Regions from separate parts of the Massilia varians genome, predicted to be linked through region 1. Evidence: predicted binding sites of a transcription regulator. Region 1 holds the regulator's gene; the other holds the start of a gene.
What was found. The regulator sigma-54, encoded in region 1, starts transcription at its own class of promoters, with help from an activator protein. The targets are predictions, from matches to a motif close to TGGCANGNAANCTGCTTT.
Positions count from the first base shown of each region.

Region 2: MasN3_RS23795 (pilin) is a predicted target of sigma-54. The motif match lies at 2,602-2,619, and genes of this name have one in related genera.

Region 1 is NZ_AP026966.1:826,355-832,090, forward strand. It holds gene MasN3_RS03810 (KdsC family phosphatase) at 1-284, shown strand, start outside; gene lptC (LPS export ABC transporter periplasmic protein LptC) at 313-915, shown strand; gene lptA (lipopolysaccharide transport periplasmic protein LptA) at 951-1,508, shown strand; gene lptB (LPS export ABC transporter ATP-binding protein) at 1,529-2,302, shown strand; gene MasN3_RS03830 (RNA polymerase factor sigma-54) at 2,317-3,792, shown strand; gene hpf (ribosome hibernation-promoting factor, HPF/YfiA family) at 3,851-4,204, shown strand; gene MasN3_RS03840 (enoyl-CoA hydratase/isomerase family protein) at 4,357-5,442, shown strand; gene rapZ (RNase adapter RapZ) at 5,574-5,736, opposite strand, start outside.
Region 2 is NZ_AP026966.1:5,280,937-5,286,672, reverse strand. It holds gene MasN3_RS23810 (DUF2889 domain-containing protein) at 1-218, shown strand, start outside; gene sucC (ADP-forming succinate--CoA ligase subunit beta) at 289-1,458, shown strand; gene sucD (succinate--CoA ligase subunit alpha) at 1,477-2,358, shown strand; gene MasN3_RS23795 (pilin) at 2,680-3,162, shown strand; gene MasN3_RS23790 (S9 family peptidase) at 3,238-5,307, opposite strand; gene MasN3_RS23785 (flagellar brake protein) at 5,404-5,736, opposite strand, start outside.

The sequences.
Region 1 (5,736 bases):
ACCAGGGCATCCACGACAAGCGCGTCGGCTTCGCAGAATTGCTGCAAGCAACGGGCGTGACGCCGGAGGAATGCGGTTACATCGGCGACGACGTGATCGACCTGCCGCTGTTTACCCGCGTCGGCTTCGCCGTCACCGTGCCGTCGGGCCACCCGGAAGTGCAGCACCGCGCGCACTACGTTACCAAGAACGCGGGCGGCCGTGGCGCCGTGCGTGAGGTCTGCGACCTCGTCATGCGCGCGCAGGGCACCTACGAACAGGCGCTGGCGCCGTATTTCGCTTAATACGGCGATATCGGACACGGGACACGACATGGTCACCTACAAGCGCACCGCCCACCGCTGGAAGCTGCTGACGATCATGATGATCGCGACCTTCTGCGCCTTCGGCAGCTTCTGGCTGGTGCAGGTGATGGAAGGCGAGGGTGGTGACGCCCGCCTCGGCGGACCAGGGGACGAGCCGGACTACATCGTCGAGAACTTCTCCTTCGTACGCATGACGGAACAGGGCAAGCCGAGCTACGTGGTGTCGGGCAAGCGCCTGGCGCATACGCCAGTGGGCGACGTGTCCCAGGTCGAGGCGCCGGTGATGCAGGGCATCACGCCCGGCCGCCCGCGCATGACCATCGTCGCCAACCGCGCCGAGCTTTACCATGAAGAACATCGCGTCGAACTGCTCGGCAACGTCGACATCCAGCGCCCGGCCACGCCCACCAGCGAAGCGCTGCGCGTGCAGACGCAGGCGCTGACCGTGCTGCCCGACGAAGAAATCCTCAAGACAGACCAAGCGATCGAAATGCAGCTGGGGGCCGCCACCGTGACCGGCACCGGCATGGTGGCCAACAACGCGACCCAGAAGCTGCACCTGGCCAGCCGCGGCCAGATCGTCTATCCGCCACGCGCGCAGCGGCAGTAGCGCCGCGCCGCGTCAACCCAGGACAAAGCAAGAACATGAAAAAAATCATCGCTGCCGTATTCCTCAGCCTGGCCGCCTTCGGCGCCTCGGCCGAGCGTGCCGATTCGCTCAAGCAGGCCGTGATCAACTTCGATTCCCTCGACGTCGACGAGGTCACCCAGACCCGCATCCTGACCGGCAACGTCGTGCTCACGCGCGGCACCCTGGTGCTGAAGTCCGACCGCGCCCTGGTGAAGGAAACGCCGGAGGGCTACATGAGCGTGACCCTGACCGCCAACAACGGCAAGCTGGCGACTTTCCGCCAGAAGCGCGACGGCGGTCCCAACCTGTGGGTCGAGGGCCAGGCCCAGCGCATCGAATACGACGAGCGCGCCGAACTGGTCAAGCTGTTCAACAACGCCGAAGTGCGCGAGCTGGAGAACGGCCGCTTGGCCAACGAGATCAAGGGCCCGTTCATCTCCTACGACAACCGCCGCGAAGTCGCGCAGGTGCGCAACGATCCCACCGGCCAGAGCAAGGTCGGCGGCGGCCGCGGCACCCTGATCATCGCGCCGCGCCGTACCGCGGCGCCCGCCGAAGGTGCCAAGCAATGACGGCAGCCATGAGCGCAGGCATGAACGCGGAAGCGGCGACCGCGGTCGACGGCTGCAGTACCCTGATCGTCAAAGGCCTGCAAAAGAGCTACGGCAAGCGCCTGGTGGTGCGCGACGTATCGCTGCAGGTGGAGTGCGGCGAAGTGGTGGGCCTGCTCGGCCCCAACGGCGCCGGCAAGACCACTTCCTTCTACATGATCGTCGGCCTGGTGCCGTCGGATGCCGGCACCATCGACATCAACGGCACCGACATCTCGAGCCTGCCGATCCACCGCCGTGCGGTGCTGGGCCTGTCCTACCTGCCGCAGGAAGCCTCGGTGTTTCGCAAGCTGACGGTGGAGGAGAACATCCGCGCCGTGCTGGAGCTGCAACGCAACGAGGACGGCAAGCCACTGGGCAAGGACCAGATCAACGAGCGCCTCGACACCCTGCTGGCCGAACTGCAGATCGAGAAGCTGCGCGAGAACCCGGCGTTGTCGCTGTCGGGCGGCGAGCGGCGCCGCGTCGAGATCGCGCGCGCGCTCGCGACCAATCCGCGCTTCGTGCTGCTCGACGAGCCCTTCGCCGGCGTCGACCCGATCGCGGTGATCGAGATCCAGCGCATCGTGCGCTTCCTGAAGGAACGCAACATCGGCGTCCTGATCACCGACCACAACGTGCGCGAGACGCTCGGCATCTGCGACCGCGCCTACATCATCAACCAGGGAGCGGTGCTGGCCTCGGGCCGCCCTGACGACATCATCGCCGACGAATCCGTGCGGCGCGTGTACCTCGGCGAGCACTTCAGGATGTAATCAGAGCATCGGGCATGAAACAGTCTCTCCAGTTACGCACGTCGCAGCACCTGGCGCTCACGCCGCAGCTGCAGCAGTCGATCCGCCTGCTGCAGCTTTCCACGCTCGAACTGCACCAGGAGATCGAGCAGATCCTGCACGACAACCCGCTGCTCGAACGGCTCGACGATCCGCTCGACCGCTCGGTGCGGCTGCTGGCGGACGGCGCGATCAATACCGCGCCGGCCAATGGCGAAGCGCCGCCCGCCCCGCCGGATTCGGTGGCGCAGGAGGGCGCGAAGGCCGAGCACGAGGGCGCCGATGGCGAGGGCAACGGCGAGCGCGGCGATGCCGAGATGGACTGGGGTGGTGAAGGCGGCGGGGCGCGCAGCGGCGACGACGAAGACGGCCGCCCGCAGCTGGAAGCCGACGGCATCACGCTGCGCGAGCACCTGGCCGAGCAGATCCGCCTGAGCGCCTGCGGCATGCGCGACCGCGCGCTGGCCGAGCTGGTGATCGATGCGCTCGACGACAACGGCTACCTGGAAGAGCCGCTCGACGAGATCCATGCACGCCTGCCGCAGGAACTCGAGATCGAGATGGACGAACTGCGCTGCGCGCTGGCGCTGGTGCAGAGCCTGGACCCGGTGGGCGTGGGCGCGCGCAGCGCGGCCGAATGCCTGGCCCTGCAGATCCGCCGCATGCCGGGCGTTCCCCTGGTGACGCGGCGCCTCGCCCTGAAAATCGTCGAAGGCTATCTGAGCTGGTTCGCCCAGCGCGAATACACCAAGCTGAAAAAGGCGCTCGACTGCGACGACGAAGACCTGCGCGAGGTGCAGGCCGTGGTCCGCCAATGCAATCCGCATCCCGGCGCGGCCTTCTCCTCGGGCGTATCGGACTACGTGGTGCCGGACGTGATCGTGCGCCGCGCCAAGAACGGCTGGCAGGTAACGCTGAACCCGGAAGTCATGCCGAAGCTGCGCGTGAACAGCCTGTACGCCAACCTGCTCAAGCAGGGCAGGAGCGAAAGCCAGATGGGCGCGCAACTGCAGGAAGCCAAGTGGCTGATCAAGAACATGCGCCAGCGCTTCGACACGATCCTGCGTGTGGCCGAGGCAATCGTCGAGCGCCAGCGCAACTTTTTCAGCCACGGCGCGGTTGCCATGCGCCCTCTTGTTTTGCGTGAGATAGCTGATACACTAGGCCTACACGAGAGCACGATTTCACGTGTAACCACGCAGAAATACATGCTGACCCCGCACGGCATGTTTGAGTTGAAGTACTTCTTCGGAAGCCACGTCGCCACCGAAGCGGGGGGAGAAGCCTCCTCGACGGCGATCCGCGCGCTTATTGCGCAATTGACAGGAGCAGAAGACCCTAGGAATCCTCTATCCGACAGCAAGATCGCGGAGATGCTCGGGGAACAAGGTATGGTCATTGCGCGCCGGACGGTTGCCAAATACCGCGAAGCGCTCAAGATTCCGCCCGTCAGCCTCCGCAAATCCCTGTAAAGCACCTGCCCACTCTCACCTTGTGGCGCGGGCAGGGCACCTTCCCAAAGGAGTGTGTATGAACCTCACAATCAGCGGCCACCATCTCGAAGTCACCCCCGCCATCCGTGAATACGTTCAGAATAAGCTCGAGCGCATCACCCGCCATTTCGACCACGTGATCGACACCCACGTGTTCCTCGCCATCGATAACCTCACTGAAAAAGAAAAACGGCAAAAGGCCGAGATCAACCTACAGGTATCGGGAAAAATTCTGCACGTGGCGAGTGCGGCCCAGGATATGTATGCGGCCATCGACACGTTGATGGACAGGCTGGACAGGCAGGTTCTGAAACACAAATCCATGCTGCAAAATCATAACCACGTGGCGCACAAGCGCCTTCCGGACAACGGAGAAGCCGCCGCTGCGTAACGCACCGTTTGCGAACCAGCTGTAGCACAACAGCAAGGGCGTCTGAGGGGACGCCCTTTTTGCTTTTGTACAATACCTGTTACTTTTTCTTGCTTCCGTATTTGTACAAATGTTCTGTAGAATGCATGTCTTTTCGACCACAGAAGACCATCATGACCGATACCGTCCTGACCCGCGCTGCCAACCGCACCGGCGTCATCACGCTCGACCGGCCGAAAGCCCTGAACTCTCTCTCGCTTGACATGGTGCGCGCCCTGAGCGCCATCCTGCTGCAATGGAAGGATGACGCGGGCATCGACGCGGTGGTCATCACCAGCAGCAGCGAGAAGGCCTTGTGCGCGGGCGGCGACATCCGCTTCTTCCACGAGATGGGCCAGGTCGGCCCGATGGGCGGCAGCGCGCTGCTGGAAGACTTCTTCACCGAAGAATACGCACTGAACCACCTGATTCATTTCTATCCGAAGCCGTACATCGCGGTGATGGACGGCGTGGTGATGGGCGGCGGCATGGGCATCGCCCAGGGCGGACCAGGCTGCGGCCTGCGCATCGTGACCGACCGCACCAAGATGGCCATGCCCGAGGTGAACATCGGCCTGTTCCCGGACGTCGGCGGCAGCCACTTCCTGTCGCATGCGCCGGGCCAGCTGGGCCAGTACCTGGGCCTGACCGGACTGACCATCGGCGCGGCCGATGCGCTCTACGTGGGCCTGGCCGACGTGTTCGTGCCGGGCGCGGAGCTCGGTGGATTGCAGGCGCTGATCGACTCGACTCCCGGCGCGCAGCTGCCGGCGGCGATCCGCGCCTATGCGGCGCAATTCGCGGGCCAGCTGGGCGCGAGCGAACTGCAGGCGCAGCGCGGCGTGATCGACGCGCACTTCGGCGCGGCCTCGGTGGGCATGATCATGGCCTCGCTGGGGCGCGACGAGAACCCGTTCGCGCAGAAGGCGCTCAAGGCGATGCGCCAGCGCTCGCCCCTGATGATGTGCGTGACCCACGAACTCCTGCAGCGCGGCGCCTCGCTGGGCGTGGCGGAATGCCTGCGCATGGAGCGCAACCTGGTGCGCCGCAATTTCGAGCACGGCGAAGTGCTGGAAGGCGTGCGGGCGCTGGTGATCGACAAGGACAACCAGCCGAAGTGGAATCCGCCGGCGCTGGAGGACGTGACGCCGGAAATGGTGGCGCGCTTCTTCGAGCCGGTGTGGCCGGATTACGCGCACCCGCTGCGGCATTTAGCTTGACGTTTCTCGTGGGGTGGTCGGCTCTGCCGACCGCGCGTTCAACTCACCGATGAATTGACGCTGCGCTGCAGATCAAGGACTGTTTGCACGCGCGGCCGGCGAAGCCGTCCACCCTACCTTATCGCGACAAATTAAACAGCCGCGTGGGTCGGCTGCTCGCGGTGACGAATGATGACCCGTTCGGTCTGCCCGAAGTAGGCCCCCAGCCTTTCCGCCATGTAGACCGAGCGGTGCTGGCCGCCGGTACAGCCCACCGCCACGGTGAGGTAGGACCGGTTGTCCGTCTTGAACGAG
Region 2 (5,736 bases), 1.1 Mb from region 1:
GCACCCACCTGACCGAATTGGCCCAGGTGCTGCCTACCGCAGCGCTGCAGGCCTTCGCCGACGACGTCTTCGACGATCGCGGCGGCGCCGACGCCGATCCTGGCAAAAGCGCGGCCGAACGGCCCTTCGAGCTCGACCGTTGCCATGCGTTGCGCAGCGACGGACCGGCCGTGGCCACCTACTATCCCCGCTGGTCGATCAAAGCCGTGTCGGGTTAGGATTCGCTGTTTGTCATTTTTTGAAATTCAACCGTATTTCTAATTCAGTAATAGAAGAAGGGAAGCCAGCATGAAAATCCATGAGTATCAGGGCAAAGAAATTCTCCGAAAATTCGGAGTGACCGTTCCGCGCGGCATTCCGTGCATGAGCGTCGAAGAGGCGGTCAAGGCCGCTGAAGAGCTGGGTGGCCCGGTCTGGGTCGTCAAGGCACAGATCCACGCAGGCGGCCGCGGCAAGGGCGGCGGCGTGAAGGTTGCCAAGTCGCTGGAACAGGTCAAGGAATATGCCGACCAGATCATGGGCATGCAGCTGATCACCCACCAGACCAGCCCGGAAGGCCAGAAAGTCCGCCGCCTGCTGATCGAAGAAGGCGCCGACATCAAGAAGGAACTGTACGTTTCCCTGGTGACCGACCGCGTCACCCAGAAGGTCGTGCTGATGGCCTCCTCGGAAGGCGGCATGGACATCGAAGAAGTCGCGCACAGCAACCCGGAAAAGATCCACAACGTCGTGATCGAACCATCGGTCGGCCTGACCGATGAGCAAGCCGACGACATCGCCCGCAAGATCGGTGTGCCGGAAGCGTCGATCGTCGACGCCCGCACCAACCTGCAAGGCCTGTACAAAGCCTACTGGGAAACCGACGCATCGCTGGCCGAAATCAACCCGCTGATCCTGACCGGCTCGGGCAAGGTCATCGCCCTGGACGCCAAGTTCAACTTCGACTCGAACGCCCTGTTCCGTCATCCGGAAATCGTCGCCTACCGCGACCTGGACGAAGAAGATCCGGCTGAAGTCGAAGCATCGAAGTTCGACCTGGCCTACATCTCGCTGGACGGCAACATCGGCTGCCTGGTGAACGGCGCCGGCCTGGCCATGGCCACCATGGACACCATCAAGCTGTTCGGCGGCGAGCCGGCCAACTTCCTGGACGTGGGCGGCGGTGCAACCGCAGAAAAGGTCACCGAAGCATTCAAGATCATGCTGAAGAACCCGGGCCTGAAAGCCATCCTGGTCAACATCTTCGGCGGCATCATGCGCTGCGACGTGATCGCCGAAGGCGTCATCACCGCATCGAAGGCCGTGTCGCTGCAAGTGCCGCTGGTCGTCCGCATGAAGGGCACCAACGAAGACCTGGGCAAGAAGATGCTGGCCGACTCGGGCCTGCCGATCATCTCCGCCGACACCATGGAAGACGCAGCGAAGCAGGTCGTTGCCGCTGCCGCTGGCCAAGCCTAATTCGCGAAGGAAATAAAAATGTCGATTCTGATCAACAAAGACACCAAAGTCATCACCCAAGGTATCACCGGCAAGACCGGCCAGTTCCACACCCGCATGTGCCGTGACTACGCGAATGGCCGTGAAGCCTTCGTGGCAGGCGTGAACCCGAAGAAAGCCGGCGAAGATTTCGAAGGCATCCCGATCTACGCATCGGTCAAGGAAGCCAAGTCGGAAACCGGCGCCACCGTGTCGGTCATCTACGTTCCGCCGGCAGGCGCAGCCGCCGCGATCTGGGAAGCCGTCGAAGCCGAACTGGACCTGGCAATCTGCATCACCGAAGGTATCCCTGTCCGTGACATGATGGAAGTCAAGGACCGTATGGCCAAGGCCGGTTCGAAGACCCTGCTGCTGGGCCCGAACTGCCCAGGCCTGATCACCCCGGACGAAATCAAGATCGGCATCATGCCGGGTCACATCCACAAGAAGGGCCGTATCGGCGTCGTGTCGCGCTCGGGCACCCTGACCTATGAAGCAGTCGGCCAGTTGACCGCACTGGGCCTGGGCCAGTCGTCGGCAGTCGGCATCGGCGGCGACCCGATCAACGGTCTGAAACACATCGACGTGATGCGCATGTTCAACGACGATCCGGACACCGACGCGGTCATCATGATCGGCGAGATTGGCGGCCCGGACGAGGCGAACGCTGCTCAGTGGATCAAGGACAACATGAAGAAGCCGGTCGTCGGCTTCATCGCTGGCGTCACCGCGCCTCCGGGCAAGCGCATGGGCCACGCCGGCGCGCTGATCTCGGGCGGCGCCGATACCGCGCAAGCCAAGCTGGAAATCATGGAAGCCTGCGGCATCACCGTCACCAAGAACCCGTCGGAAATGGCTCGCCTGCTGAAGGCGATGCTGTAATCTGACCAGTTCAAGGTCGACAAAGACGGGGAGCGTACGCTCCCCGTTTTTTTACCAATTGGTCAATTTTTGACATGCCAGGGCCAACTGCCTTGGTCAGCATGACAAATTACGTTCCATAAACTGTCCAGCTGACAAAAATTGCTGAGCTCAAGTGACAAATTTTGTCACTCATCAAGCCAAAACCTGTCCTGGCACGGCGTTTCCTTATCTCCTGACTAATAAAATCAGCATTTTTCGGGCTGGCACACGCCTTGCATATAGGAAAGCGTGGCAACAAGCAGTAACCCAAACCCGAAACACCACCCTGGAGAGATAGAAATGAACATCAAGCAAATGCAAACCAAGAAAGCTGAAGGCGGTTTCACCCTGATCGAACTGATGATCGTTGTCGCGATCATCGGTATCCTGGCTGCCGTGGCAATCCCGGCCTACCAGGACTACATCGCCAAGGGCAAGGCAGCTGCTGCCTATGCCGACATCGCTGCTGGTAAGACCGGCTACGAAATGGCCTTCGTCGAAGGCAGCGCAACCGATGCTGCTGGATACCTGGCGAAGGCTGGTCTCGCTAGCTCGACCGGCAACTGCAAGACGATCGAAGCAACCGCTCCTGGCTCCGATGGTGCGGCAGCCGCAGCCCTGACTTGCACCATTGCAAATCCTGGCCGTATCGGTACGCAAGACAGCGTGAAAATCACCCTGGCCCGCAGCGCAGACGGCATCTACACCTGCAAGACCGTCGGCTTCCCGTCTGACGACACCAAGTACACCCCGGCAGGCTGCACCGCTGGCACCGCCGAATAATCGACGACCGGGTTACCGGCCGAACATTCGGCCAGCACCAAAAGAGACCGCCTCGGCGGTCTCTTTGTTTTGGGCCTAGCGTTTCAGATAGCGATCCAGCCAGTTCATCACCGTGTGATGCCACTGCACCGAGTTCGCCGGCTTGAGCACCCAGTGATTCTCGTCCGGGAACACCAGCAGCTGGCTGTCGATCCCCTTGCGCTGCAGCGCCGTGAAAGTACCGAGCGCCTGCGCCGTCGGGATGCGGAAATCGAGGTCGCCCTGGATCACCAGCATCGGCGTCTTCCACTTGTTGACGTGGTGGACCGGATTGAAGCGCTCGTGATTGTCGGGCGTCGCGAAATAGGCGCCGCCGTTTTCCCAGTCGGTGAACCACTGTTCCTCGGTCGAGTAGGCCATGCCGCGGCTGTCGAACACGCCGTCGTGGTTGACCAGGCAGCGGAAGCCGTCATTCCAGTTCCCCGCGATCCAGTTCATCATGTAGCCGCCGTAGGAAGCGCCGAGGGCGCAGCTGCGTTCGCGGTCGAGCCATGGGAACTTCTTCACGGCCGCGTCCAGGCCCTTCTGCAGGTCCACCAGCGGCTTGCCGCCCCAGTCGCCGCTGATCGAATCGGTGAATTTCTGGCCGTAGCCGGTCGATCCATGGAAGTCGATGAACACGGTGGCATAGCCCGCGCCCGCATACACCTGCGGATTCCAGCGATAGCTCCAGCCGTTGCCGAAGCTGCCCTGCGGCCCGCCGTGCACCAGGAAGGCGATCGGGTACTTCTTGCCCGGCTCGGCATTCCAGGGTTTCATCACGTGCCCGTACACCGTCTCGCCGTTGGCGCCGGCAAAGCTGAACTGCTCGTACTCGCCCCAGCGCACGTCGGCCAAACGCTCGGTGTTCAGCCGGGTCAGCTGCCTTGGCCGGCCACCGGGCTGCATGGCGAACAGCTGCGCGCCGGAGGCCAGGTTGGCCTGGGTGTACACGAAGGTATTGCCGCGCACGTCGAAGGCGCCGACCGCGCCCTTGTCGGTCAGCGCCGTCACCTTGCCGCTGGCGACGTCGACCGAGAACAGCCGGTGCTGGCCCAGGTCTTCGGCATCGACGATCAGGGCCTTGCCGTCGGCGCGCCAGTGCAGGCTGCCGGCGGAGCGGTCCCAGTCGGCAGCCAGCTTGCGCTTGGCGCCGCTGGCCACGTCCATCAGCATCACCTGATAGCGGTCGGCCTCGAAGCCGGGACGCGCCATCGCCAGGTAGGCAAGGGTTTTTCCGTCAGGAGAAAACACGCCCTTGGTATCCCAGGCCGGGTTGTCGGCCGTGAGGTTGCGCGGGGCGCCGCCCGCGGCCGGCACGGTATACAGGTCGAAGTTGGTCGACCAGGCCTCGGTCTTGCCGGCGATGCGGGCCGCGAACACGATAGTCTTGCCGTCGGGGCTGAAACGGAACTCTTCGCGGTCGCCGAAGGGCTTCGAGGGCACGTCGCCGTCGAGCGAGCCCGATAGCGCGACCGGGCCGCCGGCCGCCTTGCCGGCGCTGTCGAGCGGCGCCGAGAACAGCACGTTGTTGCGTCCATCCTTCCAGGTGTCCCAATGACGGACGAACAGGCGGTCGTACAGCTTGCCGCTGCTCTTGTCCTTGTCCTTCGCGTCGAGACGCTGTTTGGTGCAGGCGAGATCCGCGCAGTCGCGGAAGACCGACAGGCTCATCGCCACGCGGTCGCCTGCCGGCGAGATGCGGAAACTCTCGACGTCGAGGGGGAGGTCGGTGACCTTCACCGGCTCGCCCGCCGCGCCGCCCGCCAGCGGAAGGCGCCACACTTGCGACGAGCCGGAACGGGACGACAGGAAATAGATGGCGTCGCCGGACGGCGACCATTCCGGTTCGGTGCTGCTGGAAGCGTGATTGGTCAGGCGCTGCGGCGCCGCGCCGGCAGTGCGCAGGTCGAGCATCCACAGTTCGGTGTGGCCACGGTTCTTCTTCATATCCGTGCTGCGCACGGTGTAGACGACGCGGCTGGCGTCGGGCGACACGGCCGGGCTGCCCACCCGTTCCATGTTCACCAGGTCTTCCACGGTAAAGCCGCGCGGCGCCGCCGTGGCGCTGGTCGCGACAAGGGCCGCCGCCGCCATTGGCAGCAAACCCGACAAACGAATATTCATGCTCCATCCTTGTTGTCATACGGTAAGCCGCAGGGCGCCGCTTACGCAGGCCAGCAATTTACCATGGGACATCATTCAGAGCGGGTGAGGCGAGTACTAGACGATCTTGAGCCGGTCCGCCAACAGCGCCTCGTAGGTCATGTTCTGCAGCAGCGTGTAATGGACCGGATCCAGGTCGACGAACTGGACGCCGTAGCTGTAGACATCCGGCTTGTCGGGCGCCGGCCTGGCCACCGTCATGTTCCTGACCGCGGCCAGGGTCTGCTCCGGCACCTCCTTGTTGGTGGGCGGCGTCGCCAGCGTGAGCACGTCGCTGTCGGCCGGCAGCGGATAAGGCGAATCGATCCTGGCGCCGGTCACCGAGACGTTGGCCAGCGTGCAGGCGATCGCAGCGTCAGCATTGCCCGCCTTGAACACGCGCGCCTGAAT